Regions from separate parts of the Halobacillus sp. SY10 genome, predicted to be linked through region 2. Evidence: riboswitches for the same ligand, from Rfam matches in the RefSeq annotation. Region 2 holds a riboswitch; the other holds the start of a gene.
The links. Region 2 has a riboswitch for thiamine pyrophosphate ahead of ACJA3J_RS12755 (YkoF family thiamine/hydroxymethylpyrimidine-binding protein). Riboswitches for the same ligand answer to the same signal wherever they lie in the genome.
Positions count from the first base shown of each region.

Region 1: another riboswitch for thiamine pyrophosphate. It lies ahead of tenA (thiaminase II); the one in region 2 lies ahead of ACJA3J_RS12755 (YkoF family thiamine/hydroxymethylpyrimidine-binding protein).

Region 1 is NZ_CP174345.1:4,084,267-4,090,331, reverse strand. Features, by position in the region: gene ACJA3J_RS20520 (PucR family transcriptional regulator) at 1-1,493, shown strand, start outside; gene ACJA3J_RS20515 (DUF3221 domain-containing protein) at 1,516-2,049, opposite strand; TPP riboswitch at 2,160-2,269, shown strand; gene thiW (energy coupling factor transporter S component ThiW) at 2,364-2,852, shown strand; TPP riboswitch at 2,858-2,963, shown strand; gene tenA (thiaminase II) at 3,006-3,692, shown strand; gene thiD (bifunctional hydroxymethylpyrimidine kinase/phosphomethylpyrimidine kinase) at 3,689-4,501, shown strand; gene thiM (hydroxyethylthiazole kinase) at 4,492-5,250, shown strand; gene thiE (thiamine phosphate synthase) at 5,247-5,861, shown strand; gene ACJA3J_RS20485 (threonine synthase) at 5,883-6,065, opposite strand, start outside.
Region 2 is NZ_CP174345.1:2,516,471-2,522,535, reverse strand. Features, by position in the region: gene ACJA3J_RS12765 (ABC transporter ATP-binding protein) at 1-1,425, opposite strand, end outside; gene ACJA3J_RS12760 (ECF transporter S component) at 1,422-2,000, opposite strand; gene ACJA3J_RS12755 (YkoF family thiamine/hydroxymethylpyrimidine-binding protein) at 1,997-2,599, opposite strand; TPP riboswitch at 2,691-2,793, opposite strand; gene ACJA3J_RS12750 (hypothetical protein) at 2,909-3,139, opposite strand; gene ACJA3J_RS12745 (DUF420 domain-containing protein) at 3,322-3,843, opposite strand; gene ACJA3J_RS12740 (RDD family protein) at 4,115-4,540, shown strand; gene ACJA3J_RS12735 (hypothetical protein) at 4,546-4,842, opposite strand; gene ACJA3J_RS12730 (hypothetical protein) at 4,839-4,997, opposite strand; gene ACJA3J_RS12725 (carboxymuconolactone decarboxylase family protein) at 5,280-5,939, shown strand.

The DNA.
Region 1 (6,065 bases), 1.6 Mb from region 2:
TGGCACTCGAAGGATATGTTGAAGATGTCATTCGCTCGGAAGCCTCCGTCCTCGCTTTTGCCACAGGACGTCATCTGTATAAAATTCCGGACCGTGTGTTAAAACTTGCGGAGAAACACGAGTTGATCGTGATGGAAATTCCATGGGAGGTCCGCTTCGGAGATATTTTACAGGATGTATTACGGTTGATCAGTGAGGAGAACCGCCAGGAACAGCAACGCACGGAAGAGATACGACAGGAGTTGATCAACTGTGTCCTGAACGGGAAAGGGCTGCAGGAGATCACATCAATCATCTACCAGAATACAGGCATTCCGACGGCCATCAGTGATCATAACAAGCAGATACGAGCGAATCAGTATTTTGATCGTTATTACATCGATGTTTTAAATGGGCATGAGCTTTCTCAGGAAGGAACCCTTGTAGAAACGGAGATGGACAGTGATCACCCGCTCAGCCATTACATTGAAACCTATGAAATCGGTGACCAGAAATGCTATCAGCTTACAATTTTATCAAACTATAAGAAACAGGGATATATACTATTTAAGCCAAAGGACAACAAAGATTTAACGTGGGTGAACCTTCACATTTTGGAGCATGCGCTTACAGCTTGTGCCTTATATTTCGTCAAAGAGAACGCCATTGAAATGACTGAAATCAGACTTAAGGATAACTTTTTGCTGGATTTAGCCAAGCAGGAGAGGGAGATGGACAGAGCTCTTTTTTCGAAAGCGCAGCTGCTTGGTTATGATTTGGAGAAGCCTTATATTTGTCTCGTCGGCCATATCCGTTTCGTGCAGCCGGAGGAGGAACGCACCTCTTCAACGATGCCTCAAGTCAAATCATCATCGATCAACAGTCGCAATTATTACATTCAGAAGGAAGTCACTCATGCCGGAGACGCGCTGCACCGGAGGACGATGACCACCTTTGATGAAGGTGAGGTAATCGTTTATTTGGAAACGGACCGTCCGGATTACGAAGAAACCGCGAACCAGTTTCTCGACCTGATTGAGCGGAGACTTCATGAGTTATTAAAAGGGATTACGATTAGCTGGGGGATTTCCTGTCATAAAGGTGGGTATCAAACTTTTCATAAAAGCTATGAAGAGGCGGAAACGGCACTGAAAATCGGTCAGCAGCATGAAGAAGGGGAGCGAACGTTTTTCAGTGATACCAGAATGAACCGGTTGCTCATGGCACTGTCCCACGAGGAAGAAATCGGAGCGATTGTGTCAGATACGTTGGAGAAGCTGATTGATTATGACCAGAAACGGCAGACAGAACTGATTCATACGTTTATGGTCTATAACAAATACAACAGCAATGTCAGTCAGACGGCCCGTGCCCTGAACTTGCACCGCCAATCTTTGCTGCACAGATTGAGAAACATTGAACATTTGACTGGCCTCTCTCTTCTCAATGCGGATGATCTTTTTTTGCTGGAGCTGAGCGTAAGGTTATGGCTTTTGAAAAAGGTGGATGCATAGAGCGCTCCCTCGGGGTGATGCTCTATTTCTCATCTTTGACTGTCGTTTTCCATTCGCCCTGATCGGTCCCGCGTCGGTCCAGCTTGACAGTCCACTGATCGGATTCTTCATCAAAGGAAAGTAGCGAAACGATCAACACATCTGTCTGCTCTGGTTCTGTTTCGGACAAAGCTGTAGAGAGAGCTTCGGATGCTTTTAAGTCCGCTCCCTGGACTTCACTCATTTCAAGCTCCTGGACTTTTTCAGCCGTGGCTTGTTCAGGGTAGGACTCAGCGATATCCCCGTCTACCCAGACCTCGACCTGTTTGCCGACCCATAAACCTTCAGGAGCTCCGGAGACCCACATGGCCCGTCCTTCATCCCCTGATCCATCATCCATCGGTGTGACAACAAGGATCCTGTCATCGTCCTGATCCATGACAAATCCGCTCATGTCCGGATCGGATGCTTCTGCTTCCACTTCATTCTGGTCTACTTCTTCTGTCTCTGACAGTCCACATGCACTAAGGGATAAAGAGAAAACCATGAACATACCAAGCATCCATCTCATTTTCATCTTTCTCACACTCCTTATCTACTTTGTTGACGTTTGAACGGGAGGAAAAGTTTCACATGACAGAAACATCCAACTTTGTTATGATGAAAATCACCAAGCGAATAAGTTTATGAAACTACTAGGGGGGCCTGAATGGGCTGAGAGGAAAGCGAGCAAGCTTTCTGACTCTTACGAACCTGATCTGGTTAATACCAGCGGAGGGAAGTAGTCTGACGATACGTGTATCGACTTACTGCATACCAGGCCAGGTCCTCTAAGGATCTGGCTTTTTTTATTTGGTTCCATTCAGATCCTGTACGGAAAGGTGGTGAAAGATGAGAAACACAAAGATACTCACAACGATGGCCGTGCTTATTGCCGTTGGAACGCTTGGAGCCCAATTTCTCTGGTTTCCGGCTGGAATTGCGAAAGCTTATCCTGTCCAGCATGCGGTTAATGTAGTCGCGGCGGTGGTGCTTGGACCCGTCCCGGCGGTCATGATTGCTTTTGTTATCGGGCTCTTACGTTTCTTATTAGGGCTCGGCACCCTTCTTGCTTTTCCGGGCGGGATGTTCGGTGCATTATTGGCAGGGCTTTGTTATCGATTCTATGAAAGAAAAAGGTCTGCGGTGATTGGTGAAGTTTTAGGTACTGGAGTCATAGGGGCTTTGGCATCTGTTCCGATTGCGCACGTCCTGATGGGAAGTTCAACAGGTGTTTTCGCGTTTGTTCCTTCTTTTGTCGTAAGCAGTGTCTCGGGGGCTTTCATTGCTACCTTCATTTTATCACGAGTGAAAGTTGAAAATATGATCTTACAACCATAATACACGGAAACTGCTAGGGGCGCGAGTATTCGCTGAGATAAGGAGACATTCCTTGGTCCCTCAATACCTGATCCGGGTCATGCCGGCGGAGGGAAGTAGTAAGAATCCCCTTCTGTCCTCTAGTAGCTTCCGAGAATAATAGGAGGCTCTATCATGTCTTTTTCCAATCAATTAAGAAAAGAAAATCAGGATATCTATCAAAAAATCTTCACTCATCCCTTTATCCAGGGTATCGGAAAAGGGGATGTTCCAAAAGAAGCATTGATTCACTATATCAAGGCTGATTATGAGTATTTGAATGCCTTTATGCACGTCTATGGAATCGCCATTTCCAAATCTCCGGGAAGGGAAGACATTCAACTGTTTAACGAACAAATCGATTTTGTGTTAAACAGTGAGGTTCACCCTCACAACAATTTTTGTGAACAGATTGGCGTTACCTATGAAGAACTGCAAGGATATCCATTGCCGCCAACCGCTGATCACTATATCAAACATATGCTTTTTCATGCCCACCATGGAGGCATTGGTGAAATATTAGCAGCTTTGCTTCCGTGCCCGTGGACCTATTATGAAATCGGAGTCGAACTAATGAACAGCTATCAGCCGGGATCTGATCATCCTTTTCTCCCTTGGATCGAATTTTATGCTGATGCGGAAGTGAAGAGTCTGACAGCGGTGTTGTGTGAACGACTTGATCAGCATGCCGAACATGCGTCTGAATCGGAAAAGTGGCGTATGAGAGAAGCCTTCCGTAAAAGTTGTCAGCTGGAGTATGCCTTTTGGGATATGGCTTACACACAAGAGCAATGGCCTTGTGAAAAGGAGGGTGTGAAATGAGACAAGTCTCATGTACGTTGACGATTGCCGGGACCGATCCTAGCGGTGGTGCGGGTATTCAGGCAGACTTGAAAACTTTTCAGGAGTTGAAAAGTTATGGCATGAGTGTTGTGACATCAGTCGTTTCGCAAAATACGACAGGAGTGAAAGATGTTCATCACCTGCCGGAAAATTTCATTATGAGTCAGCTGAAAGCTATTTCTGAGGATATGCCTGTCCAGGCACTGAAAACAGGGATGATTGCCAACAAGAAAATGATGAAAGTCATCAGTGAATGGTTGGATGAGGTGGATGCTCCGTACGTCATGGATCCTGTCATGGTTGCCCAGAGTGGGGACCCTTTGATTGAAAAAGAAGATCAACGTTATTTGAAAAAATATCTTGTACCAAAGACAGCGCTCGTCACGCCTAACATCCCTGAAACGGAAGTGCTTGTTGGAGGGATAATTGAAACAGAAGCGGATATGAGAGAAGCGGCCGAAGTGATCGTGAAAGACTTAGGCGCGGGTGCGGCCCTTGTCAAAGGGGGCCATCTCAATGGAAGAGCGGTTGATTTTTTATATGATGGGCAGCGGTTTCATGAATTTGAATCCGAACGTATTGATTCTTCCAATACACACGGGACAGGTTGTACGTATTCTGCAGCCATTACGGCATACTTGAGTCAGGGACACGCTTTGCCACAAGCCGTCAAAGAAGCGAAATACTTTGTAACAGAGGCGATCCGCCATTCCTTCGATCTAGGAAAAGGAAGTGGCCCGACCAATCATTTTGCTTTGCGTGAGGAGGTTTTCAACCAATGGCTGTAAATGTTATCGACAGAGTGAGAGAACAACGCCCACTGATCCATCACATCACGAATGCGGTCGTCATGAATTTCACAGCGAACGGACTTCTAGCATTCGGAGGATCACCGATAATGGCCAATTCCAAGCAGGAGGTTGCAGAGGTCACCCGATTGTCTCAAGGGCTGTTATTGAATATAGGGACGCTTCATGAAAACCAGGTGGAAGCGATGATTCTTGCAGGAAGAGCAGCAAATGAGATCGGCATCCCGGTCGTCCTCGATCCTGTTGGCGCTCCTGCAACCCGCTATCGTTCAGACGTATGCCAGCGGATTTTGCAGGAGGTGAAGCTGACCGTCATTAAAGGAAATGCCGGTGAACTCGCCCACCTCGTCGATCAGGATGTGGATACGAAAGGCGTAGATTCTACAGGGGAAGCTGACGCTGAAGCCATCGTTCGTCTAGTTGCAGAAAAGTATCAGACCGGAGCCGTCTGTACAGGGGAAAAGGATGTCGGATGTATCGACAGGGACGTTTTTGTCAATGAAACCGGACACCCTCTCCTTGCTCAAATTACAGGATCCGGCTGTTTGCTGGGTTCCTTGCTCACAGCAAGCTTAACGGTAGAAGGTAATCCTAAAGAAAAGGTTCTAGCAACATTAAGTCATTATGGACGGGCGGCAGAACAAGCAGCGGACCACCCTGATGTCAAAGGGCCAGGGACATTCATTACAAGGTTTGTCGATGCTTTAGCCATGGGGGCTGAAAAATGAAAGCTTCTACCCTTAGAAAATACTTCGTTATGGGCAGCCAAAACTGTAACAAAGATCCCTTGAGCATTTTGGATGAAGCGATTAAAGCTGGAATCACGTGCTTTCAATATAGGGAAAAAGGAGAAGGCGCTCTAACTGGAGAAGCGAAGTACAGTCTCGGTCATAAGCTGCGCCAACGTTGTGCTGAAGCGGGTATTTTATTTATCGTCAACGATGACGTTGAACTTTTTGATGTGCTTAAGGCTGATGGAATCCATGTGGGCCAGAGTGATCGTAGTGTGAATGAAATCCGCTCCAACTATCCAGATACCATCATTGGATTATCTGTATCCGATCGCACTGAATTAGAACAGAGTCCGGTCAATCTTGTCGACTATTTAGGTGTTGGACCGATGTACAGAACAACGACGAAGACAGACGCCAACCCTGTAGCAGGTCCTGAATGGATGAAGATCGTCAAACGGGAGTATCCAAACATGCCCGTAGTCGGGATTGGGGGGATCCATCCCGGAAATGCTGGTAAAGTAATAGAAGCGGGAGCGGACGGTGTCGCTGTCATTTCAGCTATTACCCAAGCTGTGGACATGTCTTCTGTCGTAAAATCTCTATAAAACATAAGGAACTCATGCCTGTCATGAGTTCCTTTTATCGTTATCCGAGGGATTTATGGTTCCCAGACTATCCCCTGGTTGAAGAACAGGAATATCGACCTGAACCGTATCCGGATACTTAATCCCTGCTCCTGTATTGAGTACGACCACTTCGTCCTCGGCGGTAATCCAGTTTTCTGATCTTAACTTTCTGGCAGCAGCAAA
Region 2 (6,065 bases):
CATGACGATCGTCGTCCCGTTTTCATGTTTTTCTTCCAAGAGCGACATCAAATCCGAGGTCGACTTTTCATCCTGTCCGAACGTCGGTTCATCAAGGAAAAGCATACGCTGATTCTCGACAATCATCGTTGCAACACTCAAACGCCGCTTTTGTCCCTGACTTAGAAGAAAAGGATGCTGGTCCTCCAGTCCCTCCAACCGGCAGAACTTCAATGTTTCTTCGACGATCCTGGTCCAATCCGCTTCCTTCATCCCGGCATGCCGGAGACTGAAGGCGACTTCATCATAGACCGCATCCGTAATGAACTGGTGTTCCGGGTTCTGAAAAACATAACCGATCTCTTGCCGAAGGTCATTCTCTTTCCATTTCTTTAACGAGCGGCCGTGCAAAGAAACCGTTCCTTTTCCCGGAGGCTGGATGCCTGCAAGGATTCTCGATAAGGAAGATTTCCCGCTCCCGTTTTCCCCGACGATCGCAACCCATTCTCCCTCATGAAAAGTAGCGTTGTTATTTCGCAAAATCGACTTCCAATCCACATCTTCTGCTTTCAACAATACCTCACTCGCAGGTTCCTCTCGATGAGGGTGCGCTGGTAAAGAGGCGGACGGCATTTCTTCGATGTGAAGCGGATAGGGAGGCGTCCACCCCCGTTCAAGAGCTGTCCTTGTAGCGTACGGAAGCTGGATGCCCATCTCATGAATTTCTCTGGCGTACGTTTTCAAATGGTCGTGGAGTGGACCATCGTAGGTGAGTTCTCCCTCTTCGTTAATGATGAGGACTCTTTCCAACAAGTCCAGCCAACCCTCCAGCTTATGCTCGATCACAAGCAGGGTGAAAGACAGTTCCTCTTTCAATTTTTTCAAAAGCTGGATGAATTCCTTCCTCGCTACCGGATCCAAATTCGCTGTCGGTTCATCGAGAATCAATACTTCCGGTTCCATCGCTAGGATGCAGGCAAGGGCGACTTTCTGCTTCTGTCCTCCGGAGAGGTCGGAGATGTTCGATGTCTTGTAATCTTCCATCCCGACCCAGCTTAAAGCCTTCTCCACTTTTTCCACCATCGACTCATATGGGGTATTCAAGTTCTCCAACCCGAAGGCCACTTCATCCTCGACGGTGATCATGCAGAACTGCGTCTCCGGATCCTGGAAAACGACGCCGACGTGCTGCGCCATTTCACCGGCAGGATAAGAGACGGTCCGTCGTCCCTGTACATAGACTTCTCCATCCATGGAACCGTCGAGTTCTCTCGGGTAGAGTCCATTCAAACAGTGGGTGAGGGAGCTTTTCCCCGATCCACTCGGACCAAGGATGAGCATGTTTTCTCCCTCTTCCATGGAAAAATTCAGACGGGATAAAACAGGTTTCTTCCTTTCCTCATAATGGAGGGTGAGGTTCTCGACTCGTATCACATCTTGACTCATGCGGCTCGCTTCCTTCGGTATTCTTTTCCAAGAGCGAAGCTTGAAAGGACACCCGTTTTCGCTAAAGCGTCACTTAGGACTTTCCCTGCGACACCTGAAATGATGGCACCACTGATGATGCGGGCGATGAACATGGCGAGGACGTACCCTGTGCTGAGAGCTGCGAAACCGGATAGGAAGTAACCCCAGACGAAGCTGAACACGGCAGCCATGACACCGGCAAGCATGAGGGTGAACAGATCATAACGTTTGTACCTCGTCATGGCGAAGGCCGATTCTGCCCCGAGCCCTTGAATCATCCCAGAGACGAGGAGCATCGGACCGACCGCATTTCCGAGCAGCACTTCGACAGCCGCAGCGATCGTTTCTGACAAAAAGGCAGCGCCGGGTTTACGGATGATATAAGCCGTGATGATCGACACGATGAACCAGATGCCGAAGATGAGGTCATAGCCGATCGGTCCGAAAAAGCCGACGAGGATTTTTCCGACCGGAAGGAATGCCAGATAAACGACCGCAAAAACGACAGAAAGCACGGACATGACGACGATCTCTTTCAGTTTCCAGTTGTTCATACCTGATCATCCTTATGAGAAGGGCTGTTGGCAGAAACCGTCACGGTCATCACTGTATGGGAAGAGCCGCTCGCCTCCGTTTCCCTGAACACATCCTCAAGTCCTGTGAAAATATCACGGGTGTCTCCATCGAGGCGCGTAGAATAGTGGGCGGGCGTGACTTCGACTCCCTTTTCTTTCATCGCTTCGATTTGACGGTAAATCGTATCCATATAATCACCGCCACCCATTGGATACAGCGAGAATTTCGCCGCGATCCGCTGTTCGATTTCCTTGGATTGAGGTTTATTCAACGGTTCCTCCGATTCATCCATATGGACATCCCCGGTTGAATCTCCCGGGCAGCCGATGGAAAAGGTCCCTTGAAAAGCGACATGGACCCCTGTTTTCGCGATATGTAATAAAATCGCTTCGGTGACATCGAAGACATGCTCCATCCGGCCGCGCACCGTCGTCGTGACATCGTCCGTCTTCATCCACACTTTCGAGCTGTCCACCTCATTAAGGCTCGCCTTGATATAATCCACGAATTTGTCCGACATCGGGTGCACGGAAAAAGAGCACCCCGCGATTCTTGAAGTTCCACAATGGTTTTCCATTTCTTATTCCTCCTTTTTTTGAGCACAAAAAAACTGCATCCCACGGGAATGCAGTCTACCAAACATAAAGGAAGAACCAGTCAGGTCCTTGTGAATGACGACCGCACTTCCCCACGCTAGTATTATCTAGTTCGGGTTCCAAGGGTCGGAATTTCTCCTCTCAGCCGCTTATAGCAGCTCCCCCAGTGCAAAACGCGTATGCAGTTCTTGTACGTTGCTTTCATCGTAGCGGAGAGTCATAGATTTGTAAACCATCTTTTTTGTAAAAAACAAATGAACCGGATCGCCCTGGGGGATCCGGTTCATTCCTTATGCTTTCGACAAGCGTAACTTCATCACATTCTGGTCTATGAAACAATCGATATACGGCACGCGTTCATAAGGGTAATAACTGACGGAGGTTGGTGTCACTTCCATCATTCGATACAGGTCCTCTGTTGAAGCTACATCATTTAAAACCAATCGGACGTCTTCACCAGTCAACGAGGAGAACTTAGCCGAAGTGTAACCTTCATTTTTCATAAATTGGAGTAAATCCATAATAGTCTCCTTATTATCTGACCTTGAACCATAAATTTTCCCTGAATAACAAAAACCGAAACATATGTCATAGAAAAGCTTTTACAGCTTCCTTCTAACTATTATTCTACTATAATAAGGGTAGGGAAGGAAGCAAAGAGTTTCGACAAAAAAACATGCGCTTCTACGCTTCTTGTCGTTTATCAATAATAAGGGGAGATCATCAAATAGACGATGACTCCAGTCAGACTGACATATAGCCAGATCGGCATCGTCCATCTCGCGATTTTCCGGTGTTTATCCACTTTCATCGCAAGCCCGCGGAACAAAGTAAGTAGAGCGAGGGGCACGATGAGCGCAGCCAATACGATATGCGTGATCAAAATGAAATAATAGATTCCCGCAATGATCCCTTCACCGCCGAATGACGTGGACTCTGCCATCGAGTGGTACGTCAGGTACGAAACGAGGAAGAGCGCCGTCGACGTGAAAGCAGCGAAAATGAACCGCTTATGCCACTTGACGTTTTTCCTGATGATCATGAACAACGCAGCAAGCAGGAAAACGAACGTAAAGGAATTCAAGACGGCATTCAAGAGGGGAAGGAGTTTAATGTTGAATCCGAGATCCCCGTCGATTTTCGGTAAGAACAATAAGGCCACAACGATAAGGTTGATGGCGATGGAAAGTCCCACGACCCATGGGACGTAATTGAATTTTTTCATGGTATCGATCCTTTCATACATCTTTATATAGAATCCTAGTTAAGTATAAAGAAAGTAAGAGTAGAATGCTATGACAGAAAACGCACAATTTGTCGAAGGAGCATATTACGGTTGAAATATCCGATAATCAGGAAACGACCAGGGCTTTAAAAGGAAAGCATTGAAAAAGAGATGGGGCAAAAGCTCCATCTCTTTTTCTTCTTCCTGGGTGAATGGGCAAACCGATGATACTAAAAACCCATAGGATATCGTACAGAAAGGAGGGACTTCGATGTCCGAAAGAAACTTGTTCCTCAGGTTCATAGGCACAGGACTGGAACTCATCGTATCCGGCTTCCTCGCCATCCTCTACACACAAACACAGAACACAGGACGCGGCTTCGATCCAAACCCCGTCTTTTGGAAAGCCTTCATCATCATCCATGTCGCGCTTCTCATTCTCATCCCGCTGCTGGCAAAAGGAAGAACACTCGGCCTGCTTTTGACGAATCTCACCATCGAATCCAATTCAGGTAAGCCGCCGAACATCCTGCAGATCTTTCTAAGAGCCGTCTTAGGCTTCGGTCCGGTCATCCTTACCCAGGGAATGTGGTACTGGGTTTCATTCGTCACCGGTTTGATGGATTCGAAAGGGAGAGGGTGGAGTGAACTCATATCCTATACAACGATAAAGTGGAAAGAGCCTCCATTGGAATAAGAGGCTCAGGTAACCGCTGCTTTCCGATAACGGAACAGGCTTGCACTTATAAAAATGAATGTGATCAACACAAGGATCCAGATTGCATCCCTATAGGCAGAATACGATAGGGGCTGTATCCAATCATGATAAAGTTCGAGAACGAGCCAGCCGATCGGGAAAATAGGTGCCGCTTTTGCGTACGAAGCATTCAGCACCGCTTTTCCTACCTCCGTTTTTCCTTTCTTCCCCCATGAAAAGCGTAAAAGATAAACGAGCGCTACTAAAAAGACAGGTGTCAAAATGATTCCTACGATTATCATTTCCGTTCCCCTTTCTTCAGATGTTCCCTTATGGTTTGATCGAGGTGTTCATCCATGGGATCTCTTTGTCCAAAGTTCTTTAGTCCGTTTCCGATAAAATAACCGGCTAAGGCGATTCCTGATGCCAGGATGACGGCATCGAGTGAAAGTTCCATATTTAACAACCTCCGTTCAGTTCTTTCTCTCTATTCTATACGCTTAGGAAAAAGTAAGGTTTCAAGGTAGGGCTCTTTTTCAGGAGTTCCATCCATGAACATGAAACCACTCTTTGTTTTCTCATCATTAAAGTGGACGCTCTCCATGACTTGTTAAGAAGATTAATGAATATCAAAAAGACAGAAAATTCCCTCTAATTTCATTTACGAAGCTATCTTAGAATGGTAAAATTTATCATTGTAATGAACTAATGAACGAAAGAAAACAAAGGAGTGAGGACAATGGGGAAAGATGTACTTTATGCAAAATCATATTTTGAGAGGCTGCCAGAACTTGGAGATTTGGCACCAGAAGCGTTCAAAGCTTTCGTAGAGTTTGATAAAAAAGCGCTCGCACCGGGAAAGCTGGATGGTAAATTAAAAGAATTAATTGCTGTAGCTGTTGCTCATGTGACAGGATGCCCTTATTGTATAGATTTGCATGTGAAAAATGTGAAGAAACAGGAAGCGACAAAAGAAGAAGTTTCAGAAGCGATCCTTGTAGCGACAGCGCTAAAAGCGGGTTCATCCATCGCACACAGTGTAAACGCTTTGAATACATACGATGAAAAAGGTGACGATGCACTATATAAAGCCTCTTATTTTAACCGTCTTAAAGAACTTTCCAATCTTCATGAAGGTGCTTTTCACGCGTTTGTCGATTTTGATCAACAATCAATGAAAGATGGAGCTATTTCTGCTAAAGACAAAGAGCTCATTGCCGTAGCTTCCGCACATACAACAGGCTGTCCTTACTGCATCGATGTTCATACGAAAGGCGCGAAGCAACAGGGAGCTACAAAAGAAGAGGTAGCCGAAGCCATTTTTGTGGCTACGGCATTAAAAGCAGGTTCGGCCATTGCTCACAGTGTAAATGCGTTAAATGCATATGATGATGAGTGAAGGATAAGTTATTGCAAATATAGGTTTCTCATAAAAGAGACGATTACTCGATCCAGTAATCGTCTCTTTTACATCATATTGATAATTTTATTAAGGCTGCTTTATCTTTAATTGATGTTGCTCGAG